3 regions of the Undibacterium sp. TJN19 genome follow, and region 3 is predicted to be linked to each of the others. Evidence: predicted binding sites of a transcription regulator. Region 3 holds the regulator's gene; each other region holds the start of a gene.
What was found. Region 3 encodes FliA, which starts transcription of late flagellar genes. Its sites were predicted from a motif close to CTAAAGTTTNNNNNNNNNNNGCCGNTA; they were not measured.
Positions count from the first base shown of each region.

Region 1: ACO0LH_RS08335 (DUF5610 domain-containing protein) is a predicted target of FliA. The motif match lies at 7,207-7,233, and genes of this name have one in related genera.
Region 2: ACO0LH_RS16810 (flagellar protein FlaG) is a predicted target of FliA. The motif match lies at 8,091-8,117, and genes of this name have one in related genera.

Region 1 is NZ_JBMPPL010000002.1:23,006-33,830, forward strand. Features, by position in the region: gene ACO0LH_RS08295 (gamma-glutamyl-gamma-aminobutyrate hydrolase family protein) at 1-107, shown strand, start outside; gene ACO0LH_RS08300 (putative Na+/H+ antiporter) at 245-1,498, shown strand; gene ACO0LH_RS08305 (GyrI-like domain-containing protein) at 1,572-2,036, shown strand; gene ACO0LH_RS08310 (HD domain-containing protein) at 2,073-2,636, shown strand; gene creD (cell envelope integrity protein CreD) at 2,732-4,153, opposite strand; gene creC (two-component system sensor histidine kinase CreC) at 4,260-5,705, opposite strand; gene creB (two-component system response regulator CreB) at 5,702-6,478, opposite strand; gene ACO0LH_RS08330 (cytidine deaminase) at 6,514-6,915, opposite strand; gene ACO0LH_RS08335 (DUF5610 domain-containing protein) at 7,282-7,947, shown strand; gene ACO0LH_RS08340 (2OG-Fe(II) oxygenase family protein) at 8,075-8,917, opposite strand; gene ACO0LH_RS08345 (nucleoside hydrolase) at 8,930-9,922, opposite strand; gene ACO0LH_RS08350 (ABC transporter permease) at 10,324-10,825, opposite strand, start outside.
Region 2 is NZ_JBMPPL010000006.1:8,649-19,473, reverse strand. Features, by position in the region: gene ACO0LH_RS16840 (hypothetical protein) at 1-70, shown strand, start outside; gene ACO0LH_RS16835 (acyltransferase family protein) at 181-2,235, opposite strand; gene ACO0LH_RS16830 (hypothetical protein) at 3,003-3,755, opposite strand; gene ACO0LH_RS16825 (ATP-grasp domain-containing protein) at 3,777-5,051, opposite strand; gene ACO0LH_RS16820 (pyridoxal phosphate-dependent decarboxylase family protein) at 5,053-6,516, opposite strand; gene ACO0LH_RS16815 (hypothetical protein) at 6,704-7,645, opposite strand; gene ACO0LH_RS16810 (flagellar protein FlaG) at 7,659-8,036, opposite strand; gene ACO0LH_RS16805 (isochorismatase family protein) at 8,258-8,788, opposite strand; gene ACO0LH_RS16800 (LysR family transcriptional regulator) at 8,869-9,732, opposite strand; gene ACO0LH_RS16795 (quinone oxidoreductase family protein) at 9,865-10,825, shown strand, end outside.
Region 3 is NZ_JBMPPL010000011.1:41,631-52,455, reverse strand. Features, by position in the region: gene flgM (flagellar biosynthesis anti-sigma factor FlgM) at 20-331, shown strand; gene ACO0LH_RS23265 (flagella synthesis protein FlgN) at 334-822, shown strand; gene motD (flagellar motor protein MotD) at 859-1,674, opposite strand; gene ACO0LH_RS23255 (flagellar motor protein) at 1,699-2,439, opposite strand; gene ACO0LH_RS23250 (RNA polymerase sigma factor FliA) at 2,421-3,152, opposite strand; gene ACO0LH_RS23245 (MinD/ParA family ATP-binding protein) at 3,160-4,002, opposite strand; gene flhF (flagellar biosynthesis protein FlhF) at 3,995-5,275, opposite strand; gene flhA (flagellar biosynthesis protein FlhA) at 5,272-7,362, opposite strand; gene flhB (flagellar biosynthesis protein FlhB) at 7,359-8,510, opposite strand; gene ACO0LH_RS23225 (BON domain-containing protein) at 8,913-9,224, opposite strand; gene ACO0LH_RS23220 (hypothetical protein) at 9,552-9,848, shown strand; gene ACO0LH_RS23215 (DUF3309 domain-containing protein) at 10,001-10,153, shown strand; gene ACO0LH_RS23210 (hypothetical protein) at 10,186-10,515, shown strand; gene ACO0LH_RS23205 (BON domain-containing protein) at 10,655-10,825, opposite strand, start outside.

The sequences.
Region 1 (10,825 bases), on a different contig from region 3:
GCCTGCAATGGCATCCTGAATTTCATCAGGCGCATCAAACTGAATTGCTGGACTGCACACCGATACTCGACAGTTTCTTGCGGGCAGCGCGTCAGACCAGGTTTTGAGTTGCCCTGGCTAACTTAAGCATTGACCTGCATTGGCCACAGTCGTCACCGGTAATGGCCTGCCATGTATCAGATTTACTCTGAATCACCAGTTAGTCCGGGCAGGTCAGCAATCACAAAAAATCAGAAAAAGAGAAATGAACCCTATTGAAATTATCGGTGCTGTCATCTTTGCCTTGGCGCTGCTACATACTTTCAGCGCCAAATTTTTTGAAGTGCTGGCGCATCGCCATGCCAGTCATGCCGGCTTGTTGCATTTGTTGGGTGAAGTGGAAGTGGTGTTTGGTTTCTGGGCGTTTGTTCTGATTCTGCTCATGGCACTGGTATCAGGTGGCGACGCCGCAGTCGCTTATGCAGAATCACGCCAATATACCGAACCGCTGTTTGTCTTCGTTGTGATGGTGGTGGCGGCCTCGCGCCCCGTACTTGAAATTGTCGCAAAGATACTTGCCGGGCTAGCGCGTGTGACGCCAGTGCCCGATGCCATCGCCTTGATCTGGTTTGGCCTTGCTGTGGTGCCGCTATTAGGGGCGCTGATCACCGAACCAGCCGCAATGACCCTGGCGGCCCTGATGCTGGCACCCAAAATATTTAGACAAGACATGCCTGAATGGCTTAAATATGGCGCGCTGGGCGTGTTGTTTGTCAATGTGTCCATCGGTGGCACACTGACCTCTTATGCAGCTCCTCCAGTATTGATGGTAGCCTCTGCATGGCAATGGGACAGCAATTTCATGGCAAGCACGTTTGGCTGGAAAGCTGCGCTTGCCGTCGTATTCAATGCCAGTGTCATCACCCTGTTATTGCGCCGACATATCACTGCAGAACCTGGCAAGACCAAGCAGGATGAGCGCCTGCCCGTGCCTTTGACGGTCAGTCTGATCCATCTGGCATTTCTGGCAGGGGTGGTCATGCTTGCGCATCACCCGGTATTTTTTCTGGGTTTGTTTTTGTTCTTCATGGGTTATACCCAGGCGTATGAGCGTTACCAGAACCCGCTGATACTGAAAGAGGGTTTGCTGGTTGGTTTCTTTCTGGCTGGCCTGGTGGTACTGGGTGGGATGCAGCAATGGTGGTTGCAGCCGATTGTTTCCAGCTTGAGCCCTTTCGTGTTGTTCTTTGCAGCGCTGGGCCTGACGGCCATTACCGACAATGCAGCGTTGACGTATCTGGGGTCGCTGATCGTTGGCCTGAGCGAGCAGGCCAAATACCTGCTGGTGGCTGGTGCCGTTGCCGGAGGCGGTTTGACAGTGATAGCCAACGCACCCAATCCGGCTGGCGTGGCATTGCTAAGACGCGGATTTAATGATGAGTCGATTGGTGCACTGGGTTTGTTACTGGGGGCTTTACCACCTACTGGCGTCGCTGCTTTGGCATTTCTGGTGATGTAAAACCGGGCCGCGCTGAGGGCATGGCTAACGCGGCGAAACAGCTTTTTTGGTTTTTAAAAGTAAGGAGAGCACCATGTTAAGTACACCTGAAATACTGGATTTGGCAGCGCAGCAAACTGCGGTCATCCGCCTGACTATCAAGCGTGAAGAATGTCCGCAAGAGATGCGACCAGCCATTACCGAATTGATGGCTGCTCTGGCAGAGCAAGGCATTACCCCTGTGGGGCCGCTGTTTTCGCATCACCTGAGCATGCCTTCAGCAATCTTTGATTTTGAAGTGGGCGTACCCGTCAATGCAGTGATCACTGCCACTGGTCGCGTCATGCCATCACAATTGCCGGCCAGTAAGGTCGCACGTACCGTTTACCAGGGGTCCTATGAAGGCTTGGGAGCAGCCTGGGGTGAATTTGCCACCTGGATCAGCGTCAATGACAATATGCCAGCGCCCAGTCTGTGGGAATGCTATCTGGCAGGGCCAGAATCTGGCGGCGATGCAACGCAGTGGCGCACGCAATTGAATCGCCCTCTATTGGCTTAAATTTTTTTATCCAATCAATATTTTGAAAGGCAGACTATGACAAATTACTGGCACCCCGATATGTTTGCGAAAGCCTGGGTATTTTCATCGCGGCATCACCATGGCCAGACCTATGGCGGCACTGTCGAAGGCGAACAGGTCGAATACATCAATCACATTGCCAGTGTAGCGATGGAAGTCATCTGGGCCTTGCAGGCCAACCCTGAAGCGAACAGTGCTTTGGCCGTGCAGTGCGCGCTGCTGCACGACACGATAGAAGATACCAGCGCCAGTTATGAAATGATCGCAGCAGAGTTTGGCCAAGATGTTGCTGATGGCGTGCTGGCCTTATCGAAAGATGACAGCCTGTCAGACAAGGAAGAAAAAATGCGCGACAGCCTGCGCAGGATAAGGCAGCAACCGCATGAGATATGGATGGTGAAAATGGCGGATAGGATCACCAACCTGTATCACCCGCCGCATTACTGGAATAATGAAAAGATTCTGGCTTACCGTGATGAGGCGCAAATCATACATCGCGAATTACATACTGCCGATGCCGGTCTGGCGCAAAGACTGCAAGAAAAAATCGATGCTTATCCGCAGTTTTTACGGGTTTGAATTTAAGTTTGCCGGTACGATGAAAATCGTATCAGATTGTAGTTTTGCAGGGTACGCCCCACGTACCCTGCAAAACTCTGCTGTGTCGAACTCTGCTACGTCTGGACATCCACATCAAATTCCCGCTCCGCTGGTGTCGGGTCTGACTTGCCTAGCTGGTACCAGTCAACCTTGCGCGTCACTATCATGAAGGCAGACAACACGGCAAACAGTAACAGGCTACCCATGACCAGGGCATTGCTTTCTGATTGCAGCAAGCCAAACAGGATGCCATATAACATCGTCAGTGCCAGCCCGAAACCCAGCCCACGTTTCCAATTGTGCAAGGCATAGCTGAGGTAAAAGCCGATCAGCAATATACAGGCAATGCTGGCCACCAGATAAGCGCGCAAGAAGCCGATTTTTTCCGCCAGACTGACCAGTAGAAGAAAGAATATCGCCAACGCCAGGCCAACCAGCATGTATTGGACAGGATGTATCGGCAACTGCTTCAAGACTTCAAACAGGAAAAAGGCGGCAAAGGTTAGTGCTACAAACATCAGCCCGTATTTGACGGCGCGGTCCGCTTCAGAATAGACATTGATGGGTTCGATAAATGCCACGCTGAAAACATCAATACCTGCGATACCATCGGGTGTTGCATCTTTGGCTTTTGCGCTATTGTTATATTCGAGTTGAGTCAGTTGCTGCTGGGCGTTGCTCGACAGCGATGAGATATTCCAGCTCGCACCAAAGCCATTATCGCTACGGGTGCGCCCCTTTGGCGACGGCAGGAAGCGACCACCATATTGCGGATGTGGCCAGTTTGAACTTAGGCTGACCTGATTATTCCTGGCGATGGGTACAAAACTAAGATGTTCCACGCCATCGAGCATCAGGTCCAGTTTAAATTTGACGGTGACAGGCACATGGTTTTCATGGAAATTGCCAAGAATCGCATGTATCCCTTGCGACGCCGAACTCAGCTTGCTGCCCTGTCTGAAGTCATACGTTTTACCATCCCATTCCAGTTTGGGGAAGTTACGCAAACCACGTGTGTCGCTAAGGCCAAATGAGACATAGGCAGCTTCGTTAAACGTGATCGTAGCCTTGCTCTTGTCTTTCGATATCAGTTCGTCCGTGTCAGGCATGATAAAGTCACCGTTGATGGCATGTGTGCCTGAATACACCAATACCTTATGAATCCCACGATAGCGCTGGTCGGTCTCTATGTTTCCCTTGATCTGTAAATCATTGGGATAGACATAATATTTCTTGTTTTTATACATTGGACGTATTTTGGACACTTTGGTAGTTTTGTCTATCTCCTCCTCTTCCCATGTTTCGGTATAGGGTATGACCAGTACCGGCCCCAGTATGGTTTGTTCGCCGACAGAGTCTGCGGTGATGCTGCGTACGGCTTCTTCGCGATAACGCATGCGTTCCCAGATGGTGGATTGAATCATCATCAAGGATATATAGATCAGTATCGCCAGCAGGCCGACGATGCCGGTTTTTAACATCCAGTTTTTTTCCATGGCAGACTCCGTATTGTTGGAGTCGTCACTGTAAAAAACTTGTGTGCGTTGTTGATGTGTTTTGTGTGAAGTGCGGGCGAATTCTGTTCCCGGTTTGCCGCAAGCCTTATTCTGGCAACTGCGGTAAGCGCAAGCAGGCGCGGGTGCCGCCTTCGGGTTGATTGCTGACGGTGACAGAGCCGCCATGCAGTAGCGCTACTTCATGAACAAAAGGCAGGCCCAGTCCAGTGCTTTTGGCTGCGTCCGGGCGTGGCAGGGAATAAAAACGTTCAAAGATTTTTTCTTGCGCATAATCGGGTATGCCTGGTCCCTGATCGCAGATGCGAATAGTCAGCCAGGACAGGGTGCTGTCTGTACTTGCCTGCATGCTGATGCAACTGCCCGCAGGTGAAAAAGCAATGGCATTGTCAAGTAAATTACCCAGTGCCTGGCGCAATAATAATTCATCGCCCATGACGTGCAACTGCTTGCTGTCAGCAGGAAAATCTAATTGCAAAGTGATGGATTTTTTATGCAGGCTGGCCTGGGTATCATCCATTACCAATTGCAATAGTGCACCTACATTGAGTTGCTGTGCGTGGCTCAGGTTTTGCTGTTTTTCCAGCTTCACCAGGGCCAGCAGTTTTTCTATCAATTGTTTCTGGCGCTGGTTTTGTTCAAGAATGTTATTCAGGAAGCGTTGACGGTCTGCTGTGGGCATGTCTTCGCGCAATAGTTCGGCTGAGCCCTGTATCGCGGCAATCGGGCTTTTCAGTTCATGTGTCAATGTGTGCATCAACTGTTCTACGTATTGCTTGCCTTCGAGCTTGTTGCGCATGGCTTCCAGCGCCTTGCCAAGGCGGCCGATTTCATTATTGCCCAGTGAAGGCAGGCTGGCTTTTTCACCATTTTCTACACTGCTGGCATAACGCTGCAATTTGCTCAGGGCATTACTGAGCCACCATGAGACAGCGATACCTATCAGTAAGGACCCCAGCAGCAACCAGAAGCTGCGTTGCAAAATCTTGCGCTGGCTGCGTTCTATAAAAGGGCTGATCGTGGAGATGGCCTTGGCGACCGTCAGTGAGCCTATGATCTGCCCCTGGTGCTGGATGGGCGCAGCCACATGCATGACGCTACTGCCTTCATCGGCGGGATCATGGCGGGTACTGCGCGCACCATATTTGCCGCGCAAGGTCAGGTAGACATCATTCCAGCGAGAATAATCCTGGCCGGTGGCCAGCCCTTCGCTGTCGAAGATGACGATGCCTTTGATATCGGTGATATAGACGCGGTAGTCAAGGCTGTTTTTTCGTATGCCGCTGATTTTTACATCGACACTGCGCTGCGCATAATTGTGTATGCGGGCCATCAGTGCTGAATCAGCCAGATTACCATTGGCGACATCTTCTGCTACCAGTGTCGCCAACATTTGCGCGGTATCAATGAGGGTATCTTCGAGGGTGGCACGCACACCCGGTTTCACTTCTTCGACCACTACATTCAAGACCAGCCAGGCGGTCAGGCCCAGTATCAGGAAATAACCCAGCAATATGCGCAGGCCTATTTTCATGTGGGTGTCAGGCTATAACCCATGCCACGGTGTGTTTGTATGCCTTCGTCATTGCTGTCCTCACTTGCTGTGCCGTTCGCATTGCCCTGATGACTGAGACGTGCCTGACGCAGTTTTGCGCGCAACGACTTGATATGGGCATCCACCGTGCGTTCCAGTGTTTCAGGTGCATTCACCCAGACGATTTCCATCAGTTGCGCGCGTGAAAATAACTGGCCTGGTCGTTCCATCAAAGTTTTCAGCAGCAGGTATTCATAGCGTGTCAATGTCAGTGCCTGGCCGTAATACAAGATACGTGCTTCGTCTGCGCGCAGTTCCAGGCGTAATATTGATCTGGTGGTTGCGGGTGTGGCGGCATGCATCTGTGCCGCCTTGTCCTGGCGACGCAAGATGGCACGTATGCGCGCCACCATCTCGCGTGGGGAAAAGGGTTTGCTAACATAATCGTCCGCACCTATTTCGAGACCGACTATGCGGTCAATTTCATCATTACGCGCCGTGAGGAAAATGACAGGCACATCAGAAAACTGGCGCAACTGGCGGCAGACATCGAAGCCGCTCATGTCAGGCAAGCCGATGTCAAGCACCACCAGGGCTGGTGGGCTAGCGCTGGCGGGGTTGTTAGCTGATTCATTCGCTGAGTCGCGCAACAAACTCAGTGCACTTTGTCCCAGACTGACATGCAGAGGATGAAAGCCATCGGTGGACAGGGCATAGGCCAGGTTTTCAGCAATGCTGACTTCGTCTTCGACGATCAGTATGGTTTTCAACATAGGGCCAGACTGGTCGATGGTAAACGCTTAGTCACTTATTCTGGCTTCAGATAAAACGCATCTGGCAATTGCTCGCCGGCGGTGGTGGTTTTCAGATCACCTTTCAGGTTTGTCAGCAATACCTGCAAATCCGGCCCACCCATTTCGATGATGACCTGGCGGCAGGCGCCGCATGGAGCGATAGGGCCATCGGTATCACCAGTGACGGCAATCGCAGCAAAATCGCCAGGGCGATAGCCTGCAGCAACGGCGCTGAACAGTGCAGTGCGCTCAGCGCAATTGCACAGGCCATAAGATGCATTTTCTACATTGCAGCCATGGAAAACCTTGCCATCTTTCGTCAGCACAGCAGCACCAACCTTGAATTTGGAATACGGCGCGTAGGCAGATTCGCGGGCAGTGTTGGCAGCTTGTAATAATTGTTCTTGAGTCAGCATAATTGTCTTTCGTTAAGATAGGCGATATTGTATTCGCAAACACTGTTGTGGGCGATAGGTAGGCCTCTTGTCTCCAGCGATAATGCATTCAATGTGAGCTAACGAACTGAATAAGTATCTCGCATGTGTTCTGATGTATTTAACAGAAGTCTGATTTGCGTGGCAATACGGCTGCATGCTTAAAATCGGCTCTATGTCAGTCATGCATGAATTTATTGCATTGCAGCGTCATCGCCGCCCACAGGAAAGTCAGATTGCTTTAATTCAGGCGATACTATTTCGCGCACATGCTTACAGTTTCCCGCTTACGCGCCGATAACGAACTGTCTTGATGTTTTTCATTGCCGTTCACCAGAGGAACATAAAATGAGCGTTACTATTTCTACACTGGGTACATCTGCCCAAAGCCTGACCGCCAGCCCGCTGACACAGCGCCAGTCTGCTACCGATACTGCTGCGGCCACCAATACCAATACCAATACCAGCACTAGCGTCGCGACTGACAAAGTCAGTCTGAACAGTTCCGACAGCGACAATGTCGTTTATAGCGATCCGCGCCTGAATAAGCCAGCCCAGGCTGATTTGCAGGCATTGCTGGAAGAATCGGACCGTAAAGCCCAGGCCATTATCGATTTGATCAGGCCCTTGGTAGAGCAGCAAGGTTTACAGTTTGATAAGGTTGCCAGTGGTGAACAAAAAGTGTCTGCCAGCCCAGAAGCCATCAGTGCTGCCAAGGCCGCAATTGCTGATGGCGGCGAATTCAGTGTGCAAAAAACTGCCGAACGCATTTTAAGTTTCGCCAAGGCATCAATAGGGGATGATCCATCCAAACTTGAAAAAGTGCGTGCTGCCGTTGAGCAGGGCTTTAAAGAAGCTTCCGATATCCTGGGTGGCAGTTTGCCTGATATCAGCAAGCAAACACTGGCAGCCATACGCACAGAATTTGATAGCTGGGCAGCCAATGGCATCCCATCTGGCGACACCGTTACATTGTCTAAACCTGTGACTGTCACCGCAGCAAAGGCGGCCTGACTTCAGGTGATTGTCCTGCATGGCGCAGTAAGTCAAAGAGCATGAAGACACTCGGTGCGTCATGAAAAAAAGCCCGCAGCAGTTACCTGTTGCGGGCTTTTTCTTGCAGAATTGAACTCTAAAAAATTTACTTCTTCACACCCAGTTCACGCAAACGTTCTTGCAGATAACTACCCGAGGTATGACGTTCAGACAACACCACATCAGCCCGTGGATGCAGGAACAGAGGCAAAGAAATGCGGGACTTTTTCGCTTCTTCACCGGTAGGGTTTAGTACGCGGTGGATAGTCGATGGGTAGTAGCCAGCAGATGCTTCATCGAGCATGTCGCCAATGTTCACGATCAGCATGCCAAAATCACAAGGTACGTCATGCCATGCATCATCCTTGCCTTGTACCTGTAAGCCAGCCTGGGTTGCTGCAGGCAGCAAGGTCAGCAGGTTGATGTCGCCATGCGCCGCAGCGCGCACTGCGTCCGGCTCTTCATCGCCACGCAGCGGTGGGTAATGCAGAACGCGCAGCAGGGTCAGGTCGCTGTCGGTGATCATGTCTGACAGGGGCATGGAATACCTGGCCTTGACGTCAGCAGGAGAATGATCTTCTACCCATTGCAGCAACTCTGCTGCCAGCTTGGCACCATCGTCATAATATTTGCGAGCAGCATCCGACACTTCAGACGGATAACGGCCGGTAGGGTAGATATGATAAAACTCTTTCAGGTCACGCTTGGTCTGGCCCTTGGCTGTCTCGGAAATTTTTGGCGAAAAATAGCCATCCATTTTCTCGGCATCAAAGTCATACTTGTTTTTCGCATCGGTCTGGAAAAACTCATACCATTCCTTGTAGATGGTTTCCAGTGTGCTTTGCGACAAGGGGTGGTTGGTCAATACACCAAAGCCAGTGCGGTGCAGGCTTTCAGTGAATTTTTTCGCAGCATCGGGTGCGCGATAATCAACTGGTTCGATAAACATGATGGTCTCCCCTTATTGCGCCAGCGGTGCCTGCAACCAGTTTGACGCCAGGGTTGCATCGATCAATTGTTTACATGCTTCTGCATCCACTTTCATGCAAACGCGCGTTTCTGGTTTGCTGGCTTCCCAACCTGCCTGTGGATAAGGGATAGGCAGTTTTGCCATCATGGTCTGGCCATTGCCTATGCCCTCTTTGGCAACGCGTACGCGGCCAGAGCTGGTTTCAAAAATCTGCGGTGCCACCAGCCAGACAAATGCCAGTACATCATGACCGTAGCAGGCATGGCCCAGGTCCGGGCGTATGCTTTGGTAGAAGTTGGCATAGAAGTTGACTGCATGTGACAGGGTATCCATCGCCACGTGCTTGTGTTTTTCTGCCAGAGCTGCAAAGAAGGTCGAAGGCAAGACCACGCGGTGTGTGACATCCAGCCCTACCATGGTCAGATCCCAGCCTGCTGTGAAGACCAGGTCCGCTGCGTCAGGATCATTCCAGACATTGGCTTCTGCCACTGGCGATACATTGCCTGGTTCATCGACGGTACCTGCCATCAGCACGACCTGCTTCAGCAGTTTTGGCAGTTGTGGTTCCATCTTCAGGGCCAGGCCCAGGTTACCCAATGGGCCGACTGCAACCAGGGTGATTTCACCCGGGTGCTGGCGTGCCATTTTGACGATAAATTCTGCTGCGCTTTCTACTTCCGCCTTGCCACCGACTTCAATACGGCTGTTCAGGTTACCTAGACCATCAGCACCGTGGATGAAATCTGGCGGCATGCCAGGCGCTTTGGCGAAAGGTACAGGTACACCATGTGCGACAGGGATATGACGGCCAGCGATGCGCGTCAGGTACAAGGCATTGATGGTTGCCTGTTCAACATGGACATTACCAAAAGTAGTCGTGATACCAACCACTTCGATATCAGGATGGGCCAGGGCGAAATACAAGGCCATTGCATCATCGACGCCTGGATCAGTATCAAAGATGACTTTGTGTTTTGTTGACATGAATGCTCTCCAAAATTACATCGGCTGGCCATTGAGCAGAACCCAGTCGCGATGTGAATTGTTGCAGTTGACCCGGTTCAAGGAGGTCGAAATTATGTTGTGTAGTGCAAGACCGAAAGGCTTACCACAGAGACACGGAGAAATAGAGGAGGCGCAGAGAAAGACGGAATACTCATGTAGGTTGCAAACACGTAGGTTGGGCCGGGCCACGCATGGCTACGCTTCATCAGCCCAACACTTAGCCTACAATCGACGAATACCTTATTGAAACGCCGAGCGTTGGGCTGGTAAACCGTAGCCCAACCTACGAGAAGCCAACCTTCGTTGCTCTTCATTCGCTTTTCTCTGTGCCCTCCGTGCCCCTTCTGTGTCCCCGTGTTGAAAGGTTTTATTTCAATCAATTACCGTGACTTCACAAATGGCTGACCTATCGCTTTCGGGGCGACGGACTTTGCCATCAAGCCTGCCAATACGATCACGGTCACGACGTAAGGAATCATCTGTACCAGAGAGCCGGGTATCTTGCCTATGCCTGGAAAGATCACGCCTTCTATCTGTACCTGCAAAGCAGCGAAGAAACCAAACATCAGGCAGCCTAAAGCCGTATACATCGGCCGCCAGTTACCAAATACCAGGGCGGTCAGGGCCAGGTAGCCATTGCCAGCTGACATATCGCGCAGGAAAAAGCCGCTTTGTACGATCGACAGATACGCACCAGAGAATGAACACAAGACGCCAGCGCACAGCATGGCCATGAAGCGGGTGCGCTCAACATTGATACCTGCTGCATCTGCTGCATGCGGGTTTTCGCCAACCGCGCGCAGGCGCAGGCCAAAGCGGGTGTGATACAAAATCCAGTGCACCAGCGGTACCAGTGCAAACGCCAGGTACACCAGTGCGCTA
Region 2 (10,825 bases), on a different contig from region 3:
CAAACGGGAAATAGAAAGTCGCTTAAAGGATATGGGTTGCGATGCCGCGCCAAAAACAACCATGCAGTAATTGTCGACTAGACTATAAGTCGTTACAAATGAAAAAATTGGATGGTATCAGCAGCTACAGAATGCATAATTTACCTTCAATTAAAGTGGAAAATCTATGCCATATCGAAATTATTGACCGCTCAAATCAATCTTATTCATCAGATCATCAATCACCATACTCGCCCCGTAATGGTTGACATGATCACCGTCCCGGTAATACGGCAAAAAATTATCTTTAGCGACACACTTACCTTTTGAGCAAAAAAGTGGACGGGGATTATAGATTTTTACCGTTCGAAATGGTTTTAAAAGACTATCGATTACTGCATCAGAAGGGCCTATTCGTTGTAGAAATCTTGCCTCACTCATGGAGCACTCTGGAATAAAGGTAGGAGCCAGAGATATACTTAGAGGACGGATATCAAAACAATTCCTAACATTAAAATCTAAATCAGGAATATCTTTTAAGAAAATAACGTGCTTACCACTTTTCACAATCTTAGAAATAAAAGTAGCTCCATTTTCCTTAAATTTCTGCATACCCTCTTCAGTAAACAGTTTTGCAAGTCGCCAGTTCTCACCTGTTTTTTCAAAACTGCCAGACATCAGATACGACCAATTTCCAGACAGTACAACAGTTTTGATAGATGAACTATTTTCTAAATAGTGACTTAGAGCCTCATGCTTTTTTCTGCAAAAATAACTTGAAGATTGCGCTTCAGAAAATGGAAAACAAGCCCACTGGACAATCATCAAGACAGATTCCTTACTAAGATTATTCCAAATGGCATTCTTATAATGCAACATATGAGAATCCCCCACAAACGCAATTGATGGCAGAGAATCTTTATTCAACCAACAACCGCCATTGAACTCCAAGCCTTTAAACTCGGCAATATGCCTTGCGCAATCGATACCATGAACCTCAGGCAATGGGTTGGCAACAATATCTTCTACTGCAACAATATTCGTTTTCAATCTGAATTTAAAACCAGCATTGCTATATGTAAAATAACCGATGCAACCAATAATAGTTATTAATATGACGAGAGTGAAAGTCATGGTTTTGCTATGTTCCGTTAGCCTGACACGGCGCTCAAGTAGTCGATAAGTAAGCCAAGCTAGCACAACAGAAGTCAGCAGAGACAATATACGGATGTTGTAATCAGGCGTTGTACCTCCCACAATCCTGGCAAAAGACAGCAAAGGCCAGTGCCATAAATAAAGAGGGAAGCTTATCAAACCAAACCAGACCGCAATTTTGTTGGACAATATTTTGCGATTAATCCATGCCTCTGGACCGGCAAGAATAATAAACATCGCTCCTGCTACAGGAACGATTGCCCACATTCCAGGAAAACTAAGATCCTTGCTTATCCACAAAAACCCGCATACAAGTAAGGATAATCCAATAAAAGAAAGCACATTGGCTTGCATCCTTTCATCGAACTTATACTTTCCATAGCCTCCTACAGATGTCAGCCAGCCGCTAGCTTGCACTCCTGCATTGGTAAATGAACGGCTTTTGTGTAAACTCATCCAAGCCAATAAACTGCCACAGAGTAGTTCCCAAAAGCGTGTTTGCGGAAAATAAAAAGTTGCTACTTCATCCTTTGTTATCCATATAATGTTGAAACAGAAAGATGCAATGGCGGCTAATATTGTGATAGCCAAAATATTGAGATTGCGCTTCCAGAAAAAAACCGTTAACAACGGCCAGACAATGTAGAACTGCTCTTCAATTCCTAAACTCCACAAATGCAGTAGTGGTTTAGTCTCAGAATTATCAAAATATCCGGACTCACTCCAAAGCACGATATTGGATACGAAACCAGCACCAGCAGCAATGTGCTTACCTAGTTGTTTGTACTCGTAAGCGGTTAATGCAAACCAGCCAAAAGTGTAACTCACGACTAATACTAAAAGGAGTGCAGGAAAAATACGTTTAATACGGCGGACGTAAAACTCAGAAAAACTGAAAGTGCCGCTTTCCAAACTCTTAAAAATGATCGCCGAAATCAAATATCCAGAAATAACGAAGAAGACATCAACACCGATGAAGCCACCCTGCAGCCAATGCGGAAAAGCATGAAAAATAAGCACCGAGAGAACTGCTAGCGCTCTTAGTCCATCAATATCAGGCCGATATCCAGGATGCAACAAATGTGATTGAGAAGCAGGCATAGGGATAAATTTGCCCCAAGCCTGCAATGCGGAAAGTCATGCAGTTGCTTGCGTCATGAAGCGAAGTAGGATCATAAAAATTTGGTAAGTATTATACCTAGAAAATATCTCATCAACAACACAATCTCAAGTAAGCCAATTACAAAAATCATCGTATTCTCAATTGGTTTTTTTAAACTAAGCATCTGATCGGCATTCAACGAACTAGAATATTTGAACTACTGCTTTTAAAATCAATAAGCAAATCTCAATGATCTATATCAATAGGACGTTTTAAGCTTATTAAACACAGCAGCTAGAATTTATATATTTCATTGTGGTTTTTATTGGAAAAAAGCTGGCCTTATTCTTCCATCTGTCGCCGCTGCAATATTAAAGCGCTGACTGGTTTGTAATCGAATATACCGCAGGTAACAAGTTGCCCGAGTCGCATGCCCTTTTCTTTTTGCAAGCGATGATATAAAGCGACAGTATTTTCGTGATTGTATGGATGTCTGTCTGCGGCAGATAGGGGCGCAACAAGCAACATTAGTACAAATGAAAAAATCGTTGCACAACAATCCCAGTTCTGTTGCGAGAAAATAGCGCTACGATCCAGCGCACTCACTGGTAACAAACTTAGTGATGAATATTTCGAAAAATACGCATAGATAATGCGTCAGAAAAGCTGGAGCCACACAGAAATTTTGAACCTGTCATCGCTACCATAAAACCTTATTCAATATAGGCTAGTAAGCTGGCATTTGACAGTCGGAACTGACAGGCTTCTACAACAACTTGTAATTGCGGATATTTTTTCGCAACCTGATAGCTGTTCCTATCGAAGGTGCCATTATGCCAGTCTTGGTGACATCGACCAAAATCAATATAACTGCCTGCCCGCTTAGAAAAGCCTTGTTGATGAGTGCTTCGGTTTCAATATCGTGGACATCACGGACCGAGCCATCAGCCCAGCGAGCAGCAGCATTGACAACTTCAAGTTCTTTTGCATGTTTGATATGCTCACAGGTCTTTACCTGATCACCCAATGCAGTTCGCTCACTAAAATGACGCAGAGCAAGAGCTAAGGGCACTAAACTGCCCGTCTCATTGGCATCACTCATGATAACGAGGGTCGGTTCTGTAGAAAAACTGGCATAAAGCTGGGCGGCAATCAGGTGCAAATCTGTACCTGATGCAGCAAATACAATGTCGATATCATTGCGCTGGCCCAGCCCGCAAAGCTGTTTCAATTCATGGCGCACGCCATCAATTTCCCTTGCATACACCGCATATTCGGTTTGCTGCTGATGGGCGAGCAACAGTTGAGGATATGTCCTGGCAGCGGCAGCATAGGCAGGCGCGGAAATGCACGAAGCCGTGGCGGAACCAAACGCAAATAACGCAGATTGCGCTCCTTGTGGCAAGGCGGCGCAGCCGTATTTATTCAGGCCGTCGGCATGCAAGGCGATTCTGCCATCACCACCATCGATCAGCAGTTGATCAAGACTGGGAAAATCCTGACGGGTGCGCATTTGCATGAATGAAGAGTTTCCGCGAACTCAGATCGTTACCGACGGGGATGCCAGCGCGGCAGCCTTGATCAGCATTTCCCGAAACGCAGCGAACAATTTTTTCATCGGTGCCTGTTTGTAGGGGAACATATCCACTGGATCCATCGCATGCACGATCATGTCACTGTCGACTTCAAAAATCAGCAATTTCCCATCTCTTGTTTCACCACAGTCTATGCCGACGTAATCAAGTTGCAGGCGCTTGGTGATTTCTGCAAATGCGGTCAGGTGACGCGGGACGAAATCAGTATCAAAATTCTCCATGAAGCGTTTTTCTTCATCGCGTTTTTCTGCACTTTCTGTCATGCCTGCATTCAGGTAATGAATCATCCAGTGTTTGGAAATCCCCATATGTGAAATGAAGGGCTGCCCATCAATCAGTATGATGCGATATTTTCTGAACTGCCCATCTTCACTGCGATAGTCAACAAAGCGGGCGATGTAAAATTCTTCACTGGGTACGGCTTGCAGATAATCAGGAATGGCATCTGCCGCCACCACCTTGCGCAAACCCTGCCCTGCATGTGAGCCCAAAGGCCGCACGATAATGGGGAACTCATCACCTGGCAAAAGCGAAGACAATTCAATTTCAGCATTACCCAATTTTTCCAGTGTCTGGCGATCTATGCGTATTGAAGTTGGCATTTCTATGCCATGACCTGATTGCAGAAGTGCACAGGCCTTGTCACGTCCGAGATGCGTGATGCGCTCTGGCGAGTTAATGACAGGCCGGGGCCAGGTATCTACCAGCGCTTGCAGATCAAGCAGCAGTTCGTGTTTGTCATCCGCTTCACCAACGGCGACAAACATGACATCGTGTTCGGGCACCTGGTCTACTGCCGGTATGCCTGCGCCTACATACAGCAAATCAAGGGCGATGTCGGAGTCTTCCACCAGAAATTCCAGCGGCGTATTGGCCATCAGGTCGCCATCGGTCATCAGCGCCAGTAATTTTATTTTGGTCTCGCGTGTGGTGGGTATCGAATACAGGGGCTGAAGTTTCAGGGCCTCCATCTGGGTTGCCAGCGCCGTGTCGCGATGCCCCAGTAATAACAGGGTAGTGGCCAGATCCATCATGGCATTGGCATCATATGGGTGCTGCTCAGCATGGGTTATCAGGGCCATGCCCTGAGGTTTCATGTCTACACCGGAAAAAGCCTGCCGCATCAACGGTGCCAGACCAATCAGCTTGCTTTGAGGATGGCCGGACTTGTCTGTACCGTCCACCTTATTTGGCATGTTATTTGGGATGTTATTGGGCATGTCATTTGTCATGATGAGTGTCATCCTGTTTGCTTAATTTATCACCAATGGCGACAGTGGCGGAAATCAATGTGTCGATATCTTCTGCACACGTACGATGGTTAACGATGGCTGCACGTATTGCCAGTTGCTGGTTCACGATATTGGTCGATGGTGCTGAAATGCCAGACTCTTGCAGGGCAACGACAATCCTGGCGTTGATATCATCCGGGTTTTCACAACGATAGCGAAAACAGACGATGTTCAAGGCGACTGGTGCCAGCAGTTCCAGCTGGGGATGGGCGAGGATGGCTGCTTTCATGTATTGCCCCAGCGCGCAGGTGTGGGCGATCATGCGGCCGAGCCGCTCCGCCCCATACACCTGTATGGTGAACCAGGTTTTCAGTGCACGAAAACCGCGCGACAAATCAGGGCCAAAATCACAGGGCCATGGCGAGCCAGCAGCAAGGCCCTTCGCTTCGCGGCGCAGATAACTGGCAGGCGTGGCAAAAGTAGCGTAATGCGCAGCGCTGTCGCGCACCAGGATGAAACCAGCGTCGTAAGGCACTTGCAGCCATTTGTGGAAATCAAAAGCGATGGAATCGGCACGCTGTATGCCTTGCAGTCGCGGCGCAATATCAGGTGCGAGTATGGCCAGTGCGCCAAACGCACCATCGATATGAAACCACAACTGCTCTTGCTTCGCAATGTCAGCCAGCGCAGTCAGATTATCGATGGCGCCAACATCAACTGAACCGGCTGTCCCGGCTATAAAGAAGGGTTTCATGCCAGCCGCACGGTCTGCCTGTATGGCCGCCTGCAATAGTGCAGTATCCATTTCAAAATTACTGTTCATGGGAATGATGCGCAAGGCATCCGTGCCCAGGCCAGCCATGTCCATCGCTTGCGCGATACAGGCATGCGCACCCGCAGAAGTATAGGCCACCAGCCTGGATCCAGATGCTGCCACGCCTTGCAGGCGCACGCTATTGCCCAGTGCCTGCGCCCTGGCGACAAGAACAGCGATAAAATTTGCCATCGATGTACCAGTAACAAACAAACCACTGGCACTATCTGGGAAATCAAACAGGCTGGCTACCCAGCGAGTCAGCTGTTTTTCTACTTCTATCGGCATATGGTCGCGCCCGCCGAGGTTGGCATTCAGGCCGGCGGCCAGCATTTCTGCCAGTGTACCGACTGGATTCCCGCCGCCATGCACCCAGCCCATGAAACCGGGATGGCTGTTACCTACCGAATAGGGCAGGATATTGTCCATGAATTGCTGATGCACGGTCGCCAGGTCGCTCGGACCAACCGGCAAGGTTTGCCTGAACTGCGCCCTGATCTCATCCGGGATACTTTGCCATACAGGACGCTCCCGTATGTGCTCGGCATAATCAAGTATGTCGTCGAGCATGCGATGCCCTTGCGCCCGCAGTGCTTGCCAGTCGTCGGGGTCCAGGGTTTCAGATACTGGTGCTGCCATGCATATACCCGTTTGTTCTAAGATCGTCCGCCAATTATCTATGAGAGTAGGACGATTGAAACAAGGAATACAGGCGTTTTTACAGCTTTATTGATACAAGGGTGAATTTATGCTTTTTTGCAACGATGATGGCTTCAATGTCGTCGTTACCTGACAACAAGTCTTAGCGTGTATTGACACGTGTGACTCAGGCGCTGGCAAGCATTTCGGCAAAAATACCGGCTTTAAGCCGTGCTCTGGGGCTGGACCAGTAATCAGCAATCTGCACTATCGTTTCATTTGCGGACTTGATGCTGACTGTCAGCGGCCTTTGCATCACAAGCTGGTGTACATAACTGGCAAAGCCATCAGCAAAATCGTCGTAGGCATTCGTCGCAGCATACAAGGTGGGGAAAGTAGTTTTTTGCAATGCCCGGTAGATTTCAGGGATCAAATCACCTGGCAATTGCTCTCCGGTATAAAAGCTCAGCCTTTTACGGTATTGGAAATCTTCCCTGAGCAGGGGTATCAAATCCCCACTCATGGCAATTTGCCAGGACAGGGAAAGGTAACTGTATTCTTCGGTAGACCTGAATTTTTGCGCGCCTATCCACCAGTCCGGCAGAAATTCGCTATTTGCGGTTAATACGTGGCCGAATTCATGCAGCAACAAAAACTGTATGGCGTTTTTGCGATTATCGTTTTCTGCAGTTTCTATCACCACTTCGATGCTGTAGTTATCCTGTGGTAAAAATGGTGTGTTTTCCTTCCAGCTGGCCCAGGCATTGGCTGAACGTTGCAAGAATGCATCTGCATCCATCAGGCAGACCATACCCAGAGAACTGCCATCCGCAGCCATCACCACATCCGTCAGAGCAGATGAGCCCAAACCGCGGGCAAAATAAACACCGAGCAAGGGTCGCTCCAGCATTTTTAAAACCGCCACAGGCATTTCAGTAATGGCTGAACGCACATCGTCCAGAAAATCTGCCTCTGGCAGCACTGCCTCAGGGAAATTCTTGTCCAGGTTTTGGCTGGCATTGACATTGGCGACATAGGCAAGCAGTTCCACCGGAGCCACCGCCAGGCGTTCTATGAGCGGGCGTTGCAACTGAGCGCGCCAGTATCCTGCATCAGACGTAAGGATCACGCATCTGCCCTGTTCACGCCTGATCGTTCAGTAACAAGCCTTTTTTACCACTTAAGTCCTTGGCAATCGACAAGACTTCAGCAGATGGAATCTGCCGGATAACTGCATTTGTTTCCCGGTCAACGATTTGCACCACAACCTTGCCTGAACCACTGTCGAGATTTAAATTCACACTATTGCTTGAATTAATGAATCGATTGATCTCATCGACAGATTGTTTCAACGCAGTGCTGCTGACAGCTGCTGTCTGCTTTGATTCCTCTGTCGCCGCGATTGAACCTGCGCTGGCATTTCCTGTTGATGTTGACAGTTTCGGTGTACTTTTAACATCCTGCCGAGGCTCAACAGCAGAGACGCTACTGCCCCCACCTGTTATTTGACTGATACTCATATCATTCCCCAACTTTAAGGATAAAAAGCAGAACGGATTACTGCGTTAACCCATTAACGGTAAAGTAACTTAAAAGTTTAGCTTTTTTATTTGAATAAGCTGAGATTCTGCTTTAAGCAGAAGAATGAAAAACCAGGGATAAGAAAAAAGTTTTAAATTAACAACAATACTGCCGTGCAAACTAATCGAGTTTGCACTGAGGTCAGCAGCAGTGGGTGAAATTAATTTCCGAACACTTCGGCAGTGGTGCGCACCATCAAACGACTGCTGGCGGGGGTAGAAATATTTTCCCATACCCAATTATGGTGCTCGACTATTTTATCGGCCTTCATGTGCGGTCGGTCACCTGTGGTATGGGCATCAGACAAGGCAACCACATCGAAACCATTGGATGCCGCAGCGCGCAGTGTGGTATCCACACAAAATTCGGTAGCCAACCCGCAGACAATCAAAGTGTGCGCGCCAGTGATCTTCAGGTGAGCCAATAAACCCGTATCGGCAAATGAATCGCAGGCAGTTTTATCGACGAAAACATCACCGTGGCTAAAAGGCAGTTCGGAAATGACTTCCCAGCCAGCGGAGCCGGCCATGGCGTCATCATTGGCATGGCGCACGAAGATCACTTGACCGCCATGTTTACGTGTGTAATCTGCCGCATATTGAATACGGGCAATCACTGCATCCTTGTCAAAACGCGGGGTCGTGCCATGCACCCAGGCGTTTTGCATGTCGATAATAATCAAGGTATTCATTTGGCTTACCTCCGTGCCGAAAACCACATCATACCGCGTTCATTTCGCTAGTGTGCGCTGCACAAGAACGATGTTGTGCTTCATTTCAAGGCGGTCATTACCGCATCGCTGCCAAATAAGGCAATCAGATAATCTGCCACCGCCCTCACCCGCGGCGAACGCCGTACGTCATTGTGCATAACCAGCCAGAGTTTTCTTTGCACCGGGCAGGTTTCTTCTTCGATGAGTACCAACTCCCGGCTGCCATTTACCAGATAACGTGGCAATACCGTAACGCCCAGACCTGCTGCTGCAAACTGACGCAAGACCATTTGATCATTGCTGCGCAAAATTTTTCGTCGCCCAACGGCATGTTGCTCCAGCCATTGATGATGGGGTGTGCTGGAATCTTTTTCGTAGGCGGCAAATTCCCAATCCTGCGCGATGCGACCTTTCAGGTAAGCCTTGCTGGCGTATAAGCCATAGGCAATGCTTGCCAGTGGCTTGATGACCAGACCTGCCGTTTGCGGACGTGCCATGCGCAAGGCGATATCTGCTTCGCGCCGCCCCAGACTCACTTGCTGACGTTCGGCCAATAGCTCCAGATCTACGCCTGCCAAAGCGACAGGCAGGTTTTTCAAATGTGGTGCCAGCAAAAACGCCGTCAGGTTTGGCGGTGCAGAAATGCGCACTATACCTTCCATTTTCTCCGCACCCAGGGCTTTTCTTTCAAAAGAAAACCAGCGATCTTCTACCTCGCGCGCATGAGCAACCAGATCCTGTCCCTCGATGGTCGGTTGCCAGCCACGCACGAGGCGGTCGAATAAACGCAAGCCAAGTGCTGCCTCTAAAGCATCTATGCGACGCGCCACAGTAGTGTGCTCTACCTGCAAACGACGCGCAGCACCGGTCAATGTACCACTATCGACCAGTGCCAGAAAAAAACGTAAGTCATCCCAATTCATCATTGTGCAATTATGCACACTCCAGGCGAATCTTTCAGGAATTTTCTTTTGATACGGATTTGACTAAGCTCTTTGCATCCAGTCAGGCAGTCGTTACTTGATTGCTGCCACGCTTTATACGAAAGAAAAATCATGAAAGCCATACAGTTTTTAAAACAGGGCGGTCCGGAAGTATTGCAACTTGTTGACTTGCCCGTACCAAGGCCAAAAGAAGGAGAAGTGCTGGTGAAAGTCGATTTTGCCGGCGTCAACTTCGCTGACATTTATCAGCGCAATGGACAAAACCCAGTCACCCTGCCCTCATTGCCCGGAGCCGAAGGTGCCGGGGTCGTCGTCGATGGAAACGCCACGTTTGCCGCCGGCACACGGGTGGCATGGTTGTCTCAACCTGGTTCATATGCCGAATATCTGGCGATCCCGGCTTGGAAACTAATCAGACTGCCAAGTGACATCAGCAACCAGCAGGCAGCTGCCGCCTTGCTGCAAGCTGTCACCGTGCAATATCTGACAGAGACCAGTTATCACGTACAGGCAGGCGATAGAGTGCTAGTGCATGCAGGCGCTGGTGGCGTTGGCCTGCTATTGATACAACTGCTAAAGCATAAGGGTGCAACAGTCTTGACCACGGTATCAAGCGCAGAAAAAGAAACATTGGTAAAAAATGCAGGGGCCGACAATGTGATTCGCTATACAGAGACTAATTTTGTTGAGGCAGTCAAGGAATTGATGGGGCAACAAGGCGTTCACGCGGTCTATGATTCTGTTGGCCTGACAACTTATCTTGGCAGCATGGCCGTATTACGTCCATTAGGCACACTGGTGCTGTTTGGGCAATCAAGTGGCACTGTCCCTGCAATAGACCCGATGAGTCTTTGTCGTCACGGCTCCTTGTTTTTCACTCGCCCTACTCTTGCCCACCATGTAGCCGATGCAGCCAGTCTGACGCAACGCAGTCAGCGTGTCCTTGGTTGGCTGCAACAACAGGTATTGCAGTTGCGCATAGGCGGTATATACGCGCTTGGCGATGCCGCAAAAGCACATGCTGATCTCGAATCCCGGAACACCAGCGGCAAGTTGCTGCTGTCGGTCGCCG
Region 3 (10,825 bases):
CCATACTGAGGGTATCGCTGTGAAAATTGATGACGCACTAAATAAGACCTCCGGACTTCCAGTAAGCCCGCAGCAGGCACGCACGGAAAAACCGGCGGATAGCAAGGCGGATGCAGTTCCAACGCCTTCCCATAATGTACAGATTTCAACCCTGTCCACGCAATTGCAGGCATTGCAAAGCACGCAGGCAAGCAACGCTGTCTTCGAAACGAAGAAGGTGGAAGCCATCAAACTGGCAATTTCTGAAGGCCGTTTTCAGGTCAATTCAGAGAAAGTCGCTGATGGGCTATTGGAAACTGTCAAAGATTTACTTAACGCCAGAAAACGCTGATCATGAACGCAACAAGTTCCGGACACGCTGTCATTGAACAGTGTATACAGGAAGAAGTGAATACCATGTCTTCCTTGGCTGAATTGCTGAAGAAAGAACAGTCCGCACTTGTTGAAAGCGATGTCAGTTTGCTCAATGAATATATCCAAAGCAAAGGGCAACTGGTCAGCAAGATGTCCGAACTGGAAAGAAAGCGCAATACTTGCCTGGTTGAATTAGGCTATAAAGCAGATATTGAAGGCATGCGCGCCTATTTGGAACATGCAGGCAACGTCAGTACGCTGGCAGGCTATTGGGAAAAATTATTACAAATATCTCAACAGGCAAAAGAAGTTAACCGCACCAATGGCACATTGATCAACCGCAGGTTGTCAATAAACCAGGCCACCTTGAATGTGTTGCAGCAAAATAACCCTGCTGGCTCAATGTATGGCCCGAACGGCCAGTCAACAATTAAAAACACACCTGGCAAAGGCTATATAGCTACCTGAACCTCAAAAAAGAAGCGGGTATCAAGCAAACAGATCCTAATTAGGGTCTGTTTTAATTTGTGGCAAGGAACTGCTGACTGGTTTCACTGGCGCAATCGGCACATCGACCGCTGCTTCGGGCAATACAGCCAGAATAGTGACCGACACCCGCCGGTTTCTGGCACGCCCTTCTGGCGTTTCGTTTTCGCTGACTGGCAATTTTGCGCCCTGCCCCACCGCAGTCACCCGCGCCTCATCCACGCCGTTTTCGGTCAGCAAGCGTGCTACCGTACTGGCCCTGACCGCAGATAATTCCCAGTTGGAAGGGTAAATCGGATTTTTGATAGGTACGTTATCAGTATGCCCTTCGACCTGGATTGCATGCGTATCAATCTTGAGCACACCGGCAATCGCTTTCAAAGCCTGTATGGAATCCACGTTTAAGCGAGCATCGCCAGGGGCAAACAACAGGCTGGCATTGATTTCTATGGTAATACCCCGGCTGGTCTGGCTGACCCTGACCTTGCCTTCGCGCACCAGTGGTTCCAGTACAGTCATGATGTCTTTGGCCATGGTAGTCATCTGCGCACGTTCTTTACGCAATGCTTCGCTGGCGCGATTTTTTATCAGCGGCAGCGGATCGAGCCTGACTGCCGGGTCGCTGCTACTCTCCACCGGTTTTGGCTGGAGCACCATGACTTTGCCAAAAGCACCGGTCAGTGAATTCGATAAAACCCGGTATTTACCTTCGTTGACCGAAGAAATGGCATACATCACCACAAAGAAAGCAAATAGCAACGTAATAAAATCCGCGTAAGAAACCAGCCATCGCTCATGGTTTTCTGGTTCTTCGTGGTATTTTTTTCTGGCCATATGAGTTGATTTAATGAGGCATGCTTAGTTTTTATGATTGGTCAGTCTTTCCTCAACCACACGCGGGCTGTCGCCCAGGGCAATACTGTAGAAGATATCTGACAGCATTTCACGTCTCGTCACCTCACGCATGATGATCTCTTTTAATTTATGACTGACTGGCAAAAACAACAAATTCGCCATGCCTACACCATAAATCGTGGCGACAAAAGCAACTGCAATGCCGCCACCCAGTTTGGATGGGTCACTCAGGTTTTCCATCACATGAATCAGGCCCAGCACTGCGCCCAAAATCCCGATAGTGGGCGAATAACCGCCAGCTGCTTCCCAGATTTTTGCGGCCTGGCGTTGCTCCATTTCATACAGCGAAATATCAACGTCAAGGATATCCTTCAGGCGTATTGGATCTATACCGTCAATCACCAGACGCAAACCCTTGCCAATGAAAGGATCGGTAGAGGCATTCATATAGCGTTCAAGGCTTAAAAAGCCTTCACGCCTGGCAACCACGCTCCAGACCAGGGCATCTTCAACATTCTTCTTGCTGGTGTCAGGCGGCTCGGAAACGATCCAGCGCAGCATGCGCAGCCCTTGCCTGAATGAATTCAAACGACTTTGCATCAAGACCGCGCCCAGTGTACCGACCACCACGATCACAAATGCCGCTGGCTGCACCAAGGAAGACAAGCGTCCACCCTCCAGCAATTGGCCAGATACGATGCCGCCGACAACCAGAATCAGTCCGACTACGCTAGCCCAGTCCACGCTTTCTCCCTTAAGTATGCCCTGAGCCTGGCCACGGCCTGACTATGTAATTGTGATATCCGCGATTCTGAGACCCCCATCACGGCGCCAATTTCCTTGAGATTCAATTCCTGTTCGTAGTACAGGCCCATCAATAGTTTTTCGCGTTCAGGCAGGCTGTCAATCGCACCGATCACGGCATCACGGAAATCATCGTTCAGCAAATCCTGCAAGGGGTCGCCAGACAGGTCAGAACAGTAATGATCAAGAAAATGCTCTTTGGTATCGGCGTCATGAAAGTCTTCGTAATACACCAGTTGATGGCCACCGCTGTCGGTCAGCAAATCCTGGTATTCTTCGAGACTGAGCTTGAGCGATTTTGCCACCTCGGTTTCCAGTGGTGGTCGCCCCAGCTTTTGTTGCAGACTATTCATGGCATTTTCGATTTTGCGCATATTCTGGCGCACACCACGCGGCAACCAGTCACTGCTGCGCAATTCATCGAGCATGGCACCGCGTATGCGTTGCACCGCATAGGTTTCAAACTGCGCGCCGTGGGTATCTTCATAGCGGTTAACGGCGTCCAGCAAGCCTATCATGCCGGCCTGCACAAGATCATCCACCTCCACGCTGGGGGGCAAACGCGCCTTCAACTGGTAAGCAAGGCGCTTGACCAGTGGGGCGTGCTCCCTCAGGAGGAAATTTTTATCTGACTTTCCGCTAGCGGTGTACATTTTTTAATTAAATTCCGAGACCAACACCCAACTCAGGGACTCCCTCTATGCCCAAGGTGGTGCGTGCACTCATCGCCAATTGCTCAGCCAGCCTGGAAAAAGCCAGCGAAGCACGCGCCTTCGGAAAAGCATCAATCACTGAGCGTCCCAAATGTGCCGCCTTTCTCAAATGTTCATCGTCCGGCACATTGCCGACATAGTGCAAAGGCACCGCCAGATAACGGCCTGCCGCCTGAGCCATATTCGTATAAATCAATCTTGCCTCTTTTTCCGAAGCGCCAGAAACCAAAATACCATAGCCACGTCGACCCAACCTGTTGCTGACCCGCTTGATCAGGCCATATGCAGCCTTGATCATGTCAGGGTCGGCAGAAACCTGTATCACCAATTCGCTATCATCCAGAGAGGCGAGCGGAAAACCAGCTTCGAGGTTGATTTCACTGTCAACGATAACCAGATCCGAGCGATGCGCGACCACATCAAAAACCCTGGACAATTGCCGCGCACCTTCTGGCGGTAATTTTGCCATGCAATCTGCATTGCGCGTCAACATGGTGACCGACAAGCCGGCAGCGACGATTTTAATCGCCTCCTTCATTGTACGCTGTTGTTGCGCTACATCCAATAAGGTCTGATCATTGCTTGCGTTGAGCCAGGCACCAATACTGTCTTCCGAAGCCCGGGCGTCAACCATCGTGACCTGGTTACCCTGACGTGCCAGGGTAACCCCCAGGTTGACGAGCATGCCACTCTTCTCGTCTTCTTTCAATGCCGACAAAAACGTAAATACCCGGGGCTTGGGCCCCGCCAGCATGCGGCGCAAACCTTCTGCCTGATCAAATCTAGCCAAGAGACACCTCCCGGTTTGCCGTAGTTGCACTTCCTGAAATACGGCCGCCTGTGGCTGTACCCGCCATTAGCAGAGGCAGTTCCTCGTCGAGAAAGCGGAAAGCAGCGGTTTCGCGCTTCAATTTAAAGGCGCGGTCAATCAGGTATTGCTTGTTGGCGATATGCAGATCTTCCGGTACCCGCTGGCCGCTGGCGACGTAATACACCATCAGCTTCTGGCGAATGGCAATATCAAGTGCGCCGCCTATCGTGGCAGCTTCATCGAGCTTGGTTAAAATGCAACCGGCCAGACCATTTCCCTGGTAAGCACGCACCACTTCACTCAGGGTTTCACCAGTTGATGTTGCATTGAGGCATAGCAGACGCTTCACCGGGGTGTCTGTTCCTGACAACATGGCAACTTGTTCGGTCACCATTTTGTCGCGCTGGCTGACGCCGACAGTATCAATCAATACCGTATGTTTGTTTTTTAATTCAGCCAGGGCAATACGCAAATCTGCCTCGTCCTTGACCGCATGCACCATCACCCCCAGGATTTTTCCGTAGATGCGCAGCTGTTCAAAACCACCGATACGGTATCCATCGGTCGTAATCAGCGCCAGCTTGGAAGGGCCGTGACGCATTACACACCGTGCGGCCAATTTGGCCGTGGTCGTCGTTTTGCCTACGCCGGTAGGGCCGACCAGGGCATATACCCCACCCTTCTCCAGCATTTCGTTTTCATTGTCTATGGTGGACAGGTTACGTATCAACACATTCTTGATCCAGTCCAAGCCATTATCGATCTTTTCAGCCTCTGGCAATTTTTCTACCAGATAGCGCGACAGGCTTGCGCTAAACCCCGTTGCCAGCATTTCACGCAGGATTTCTGCTTTTTGCGGTTGGCGCTTCTGGGTTTGCGTCCATGATATTTCAGCCAGTTGCGACTCCAGCATGCTGCGCATGGAGCGTATTTCAGACATCACGTTATTTAATTCGCTGACACTCACCGGTGGCACCTCTACCTCAGTAGGTACCGTCACTTTCAGGGGCCGATGCGTGGCAATTACAGGTTCCGCCTGAAAACGTGGCGCAAACCTTGGTTCATCCGGTACGGGGGCCTGATCACCTGACGCCGGCGCTATCGCGCTGATGGCCTCATCGGCCATTGCCAGTATCTCCACCTTGCCATCGACATTGCGGTTGGACAGGATGACCGCGTCTGCACCCAGTGCATCCCGCAACTGGCGCAAAGCTTCGCGAGAAGTATTAGCGGTAAATTTTCTGACGTTCATGATTGACCTCCGACCAGACTGGTGACTCTAATTGTTTTTGTTTCAGGTAATTCTGCATGCGATAAAACCTTCAATTGCGGCAGCGTGCGGCGCAAGAAGCGTGATAACAGGGCGCGCAACGGGGCTGGCACCAGCAAGACCGGGGTTAAACCCAGTTGTTCCTGATGCTGGGCCGCAGCTTCGGTCTGGCTGGACAAGGTATCGGCCAGCCCAGGCTCTATGCCTGCGCCATCACTGCCACTGGTTTGCAGGGCCTGCATCAGCAAGCGCTCAAGCCGATTGTCGAGTGTCATCACAGTCAATTCATTACCCGTCGGGAAGATCTGCTGAACGATGGCACGGCCCAAAGCAACCCTGACCTGGGCCGTCAACTCATTGGCGTCCTGGGTATGCATGGCTTGCTCGGACAAGGTTTCTATGATGGTGCGCATGTCACGGATATGCACGCCTTCAATCAACAGGTTTTGCAAGACCTTCTGCAAGACAGACAAAGGCAGGATTTTCGGTACCAGCTCTTCCACCATCTTCGGCATTTCCTTGGCCAGGTGGTCCATCAGCAGCTGTACTTCCTGACGTCCCAATAGCTCGGCCGCATGGCTGGTGATCAGATGATTCAAATGTGTAGCTATGACCGTACCGGAATCCACCACGGTATAGCCCATGGCCTGCGCCTGTTCGCGCATGCCACCATCTATCCATACGGCAGGCAAGCCAAAAGCCGGGTCATTGGTCACGGTACCTGGCAAGTTGCCAGTCACCATGCCAGGGTTGATCGCCAGATACTGACCACTAAGGGCCTCGCCCGCGCCAACCTCTACGCCTTTAAGTGTGATGCGGTAGGCAGAAGGCTTCAATTCCAGATTGTCACGGATATGTACCGGGGGTGACAGGAAGCCAACCTCCTGAGCAAACTTTTTGCGTATGCCCTTGATACGGCGCAGCAATTCCCCGCCCTGGGTCTTGTCTACCAGCGGTATCAGGCGATAACCGACTTCCAGGCCCAATGTATCAACCGGCAAGATATCCTGCCAGGTGGCTTCTTCCATTTCCTGGGTCGGTACAGTGGGAGCGCTTGTTGCCGATGCTTCTTCTGGCGGTGGTGCGTTATTGCGCTTGTTCATCAGATAGCCGCCACCACCCAGAATAGCCGCCAACAAGATAAAGGCCACATGCGGCATGCCTGGTATCAAGCCCATGCCACCGATAATCGCCCCGGTGATGATCATCACCTGCGGCTTGGCAAACAGCTGTCCTATCAACTGGCCACTGATGTCCTGGTCACTGGCAACCCGTGATACCACGACGCCGGCAGCAGTGGAGATGATCAGCGATGGAATCTGTGCCACCAGGCCGTCACCAATCGCCAGCAAGGTATAATTTTTCAGCGCGGCGGCAAAATCCAGGTCATGCTGCACCATGCCAACGATAAGGCCGCCGACGATATTAATAACCGTCACCATGATGCCTGCGACAGCATCACCACGCACATATTTACTGGCACCATCCATCGCGCCATAAAATTCGGCCTCTTGCGCCACTTCAGTACGGCGGCGACGCGCCTCCTGCTCAGCAATCAGGCCGGCGTTCAAGTCTGCGTCAATCGCCATTTGCTTGCCTGGCATCGCATCCAGGGCAAAACGTGCACCCACTTCAGCAATACGGCCAGCACCCTTGGTGACCACGGTAAAGTTGATGATGGTCAGGATGACGAACACCACGATACCCACTGTGTAATTACCACCGATCAGAAAATGGCCAAAGGCTTCAATTACTTTGCCGGCTGCGTCTGGCCCGGTATGCCCCTCAGTCAGCACGACACGTGTTGACGCCACATTCAATGACAGGCGCAGCATGGTACTGACCAGCAGTACCGTCGGAAACACCATGAAATCGAGCGGCTTGATGGTGTACAGGCTGGTCAGCAGAACGATAATCGCAATCGCGATATTAAAGCTGAAAAACACATCGAGAATAAACGCTGGCAAAGGCAAAATCATCATCGCCAGCATCAGAATGATGAGGAAAGGCGCAGCCAGCGCCCGGGTGTTCATGCCATTCATCCAGGCAGGTAAGGTGAGGCCATTCATGCAATTGCTCCTGCTTGATTATTCGGGTCCAGCTCTGGTGGCACGGGCAATTCATCAGGTTTTACCGGCTTATTGCCGCCATGGGTACGATAAGTACGCAACTGATAGACATAGGCCAGAACCTCTGCCACCGCTGCATAGAGGGTTTCAGGGATTTCATCCCCCAGCTCCGTATGTTTGTATAAAGCACGTGCCAGCGGTGGTGCTTCCAGCAACGGGATTTTGTGCTGCACACCCAGCTCACGAATTTTTGCGGCGACAGCATCAGCACCTTTGGCCACCACTTTCGGCGCACCTGAGCCGCCTTCGGTATATTTGAGTGCTACCGCAAAGTGAGTCGGATTGGTGACGATGACATCTGCAGTAGGAATTTCAGCCATCATGCGGCGGCGCGCCATTTCACGTTGCTGTGCACGGATTTTTGCCTTGATTTGCGGATTACCGTTGGATTCCTTGGATTCCTGAACCACTTCCTGATGGGTCATCTTCAGTTTTTGCGCGTACTGCCACATCTGGTATGGCGCATCGATCGCTGCAATCACGACCAGTGAAGCAACAATGGCGAGAAAACACACACCCATCATATGGCCGACATGCGCCGGGCCGTTCTTGATCGCTTCCAGGGGCAAGCCAAATATGGCGCTTTTCTGGTTCATGATCACTACCCAGGCGACACTGCCGACCAGGATGGTTTTCACGATCGCCTTTAACAATTCCACACCTGCGCGGGTAGAAATCATATTTCCAAGGCCCGAAATCGGGTTCATGCGCGAGAAATTGGGTTGCAGAGCCTTGGAACTGAACAGCCATCCACCAATTAAAATTGGCGAACCCAGGGCAACAATCAGCAATATCACAGCGATGGGGGCGAAAGCTACCAATACGTCCCACAGGCTGCCACCTATCTTGGAAAACAGCAGCGCCGGATCATAGATGACTTCGCGTTCCAGCGATAAACCTATGATCAGTGCATGATTCAACTGATGCACCAGACCATCGCCCATGGCCCACAAGGACCCGCCTGCGGCCAGCAAAATGGTACAAGTAGACAATTCACGCGAACGTGGAACATCGCCCTCTTCCCGCGCTTGTTCAAGGCGCTTGGGCGAGGCCGGTTCGGTTCTTTCGAGATCGCTATCTTCGGCCATTGCCGACTCCTGTTATTTCCACAAAGCAACCAGCACTTCGTTTACGCAAATTTACAGATGTGATTATTAGCCATGCAGGCAACACAAGATGCGGGGAATAAAGGAAGAAATACCCCTTTCCTCTCGGTAAAGGCCGGTCGGAGGAGTTAAATAAGCGCTGAGAAGCACTTCAGGGATTGGGGATGATGTGAAAAAACTTCTTTTGATGCTTGCCTGAACTGCGGGGCAAGCAAGAGCGAAGAAAAATGAGGGAAAGTCGATATTTTTTTTACTAAACGAAAACCAGGGTGTCGACAAAATCGCAGGCAAAGAGCCTAAAAAATATGTTTACACACCCGGGTCTCATTGAGAACGCAATCCCATTGCTCTTTACATTTAAGAGACAACAAGTTAGCAGCGTTTTTACTTCAGACGCATATCGTTCTTCACAGAACGGACACCTTTAACATTGCGCGTAATGATAACGGCTTTATCAATATTCTCTGGAGAAGTAACAAAACCGCTTAACTGGACTGCGCCTTTGAATGTTTCCACATTAATTTCTGCAGATTTCAAGCTAGGCTCATTAAAAATTTCGGCTTTTACCTTGGTCGTAATAACAGCATCATCAACATACTCCCCTGTGCCTTCGGTGGTCGCTGTTGAAGCACAACCGGCGATAGCCAGCAAAGAAGCAGAGAACACAAGCGTCATTATACGTTGAGCGATTTTCATTTTTTAACTTTCTAAGTTGATTAGGCAAAAGCAAGAGATTAATACTTGCAGCGCAGTAAAAACAAACGATGGATCAAGTTTGACTCAATAGAAAACGTTGCTCTGTACGCTAGCGAACAAAGGACTACTTATTTTTGTGACATGCTGTATTCATACGATTTTGTGCGCCAACGTACAGACCGGCCGCTGAATTAAATTTACCGTTGCTGTACGCGAATATAAAAAGTGACCTGAAAGCGCTCGGATTGAAGGCGCTACCAATCAAGTTAAAGCAAGCAAGACATCTCCTCATTAATATCAGTCGTAATTGACAGAAAGCGAAAAATCATGATGGCGAAACGAGAAGCATATATCAAAAGAATCAAGGCACAGCTCGACGATTTGAATATAGCCTTGACCGACGCGGAAGCGCGGGCAGAAAAATCCAAAGAAGCCGCACAAGCAAAATATGTTGCGGAAATTGCCAAGCTGCACGAACAAGCCGGGCAAGTGCGTGAGAAGCTGGAAGAAATCAAATCTGCCAGCGAAAGCACTTGGGAAAATATGATTGCCAGCACCGAAAAAGTTCACGACGCGCTGGTGAATTCTTTCAAATATTTCAAATCGCAATTAAAAAATCATTAAGGATCATTAAAGATCATTAATGATCACTAGAATCAGGTCCGAAAATTAAGCATCTTAACCATCAGAACGATATAAATTCGAATCTTTAAATGATCGAAAAAACAAAGTATCTAATTTGTTTATATTAATTCTGAATAATCTGGAGTAAAGCCATGGGTACTATCATTCTTGTCATTCTCATCCTCGCACTGATCGGCGCATTTCCTGCCTGGCCGCATAGCCGCAACTGGGGATATGGACCGAGTGGCCTTACCGGCGTCATTGTCATTGTCCTCATCGTCTTGTTGCTTACTGGACGACTCTAAGCACACGATGTTTCTCAATCAAAGGAGTTAAAATGAAAAATTCTACAAAGAAGAATATTCTCCGTACGGTGATTTTATCTGGCTTCGTCGGTATGGCTAGTTGTCTCAGCTATGCAAACGCTCAGGAAAACAGGGAACTTACTTCAGCAGGTGAACCGGCACGCTGGTTCCAGGAAGAAATGACACCCCTTGCCTATTTCAAAACCTTAAAAAAAGAAGCAGAAGCGGTATATCAGGAATCAGCTATGGACTGCAAAAGAATGGATAGCGCCCGCAGAAATGAATGCCTGCGCGCTGCCAAAAATACCCTGCAGCAGGATATGGCTGCAGCAAGACAAAAATCAGGTTATCAGGGGCGTTAAACTGGCTGTCCGGTAAATCTGTGAGCCCATAACTACAATTACGTTTGCATTGTAATTTTGCGCTTACAGATTCAATTTTTTCTTTTACAGATAATTGATGTACTATTTTTTATGCTATTTATTGCAAGCGCTTTCAAGCTTACATATCTAGCGAGTGCCCCTCATTTGCATTCACGACGGTCAAATTATCTATCACCTGCTCTACACCTGGCGATGCCCAGGCAGATTGTCTTGCCAGATCCTGTTCAGCACGGGTACTTACCTGACCAGACAAGGTCACCCTTCCTCCAGAGACTTCTACTACTATGTC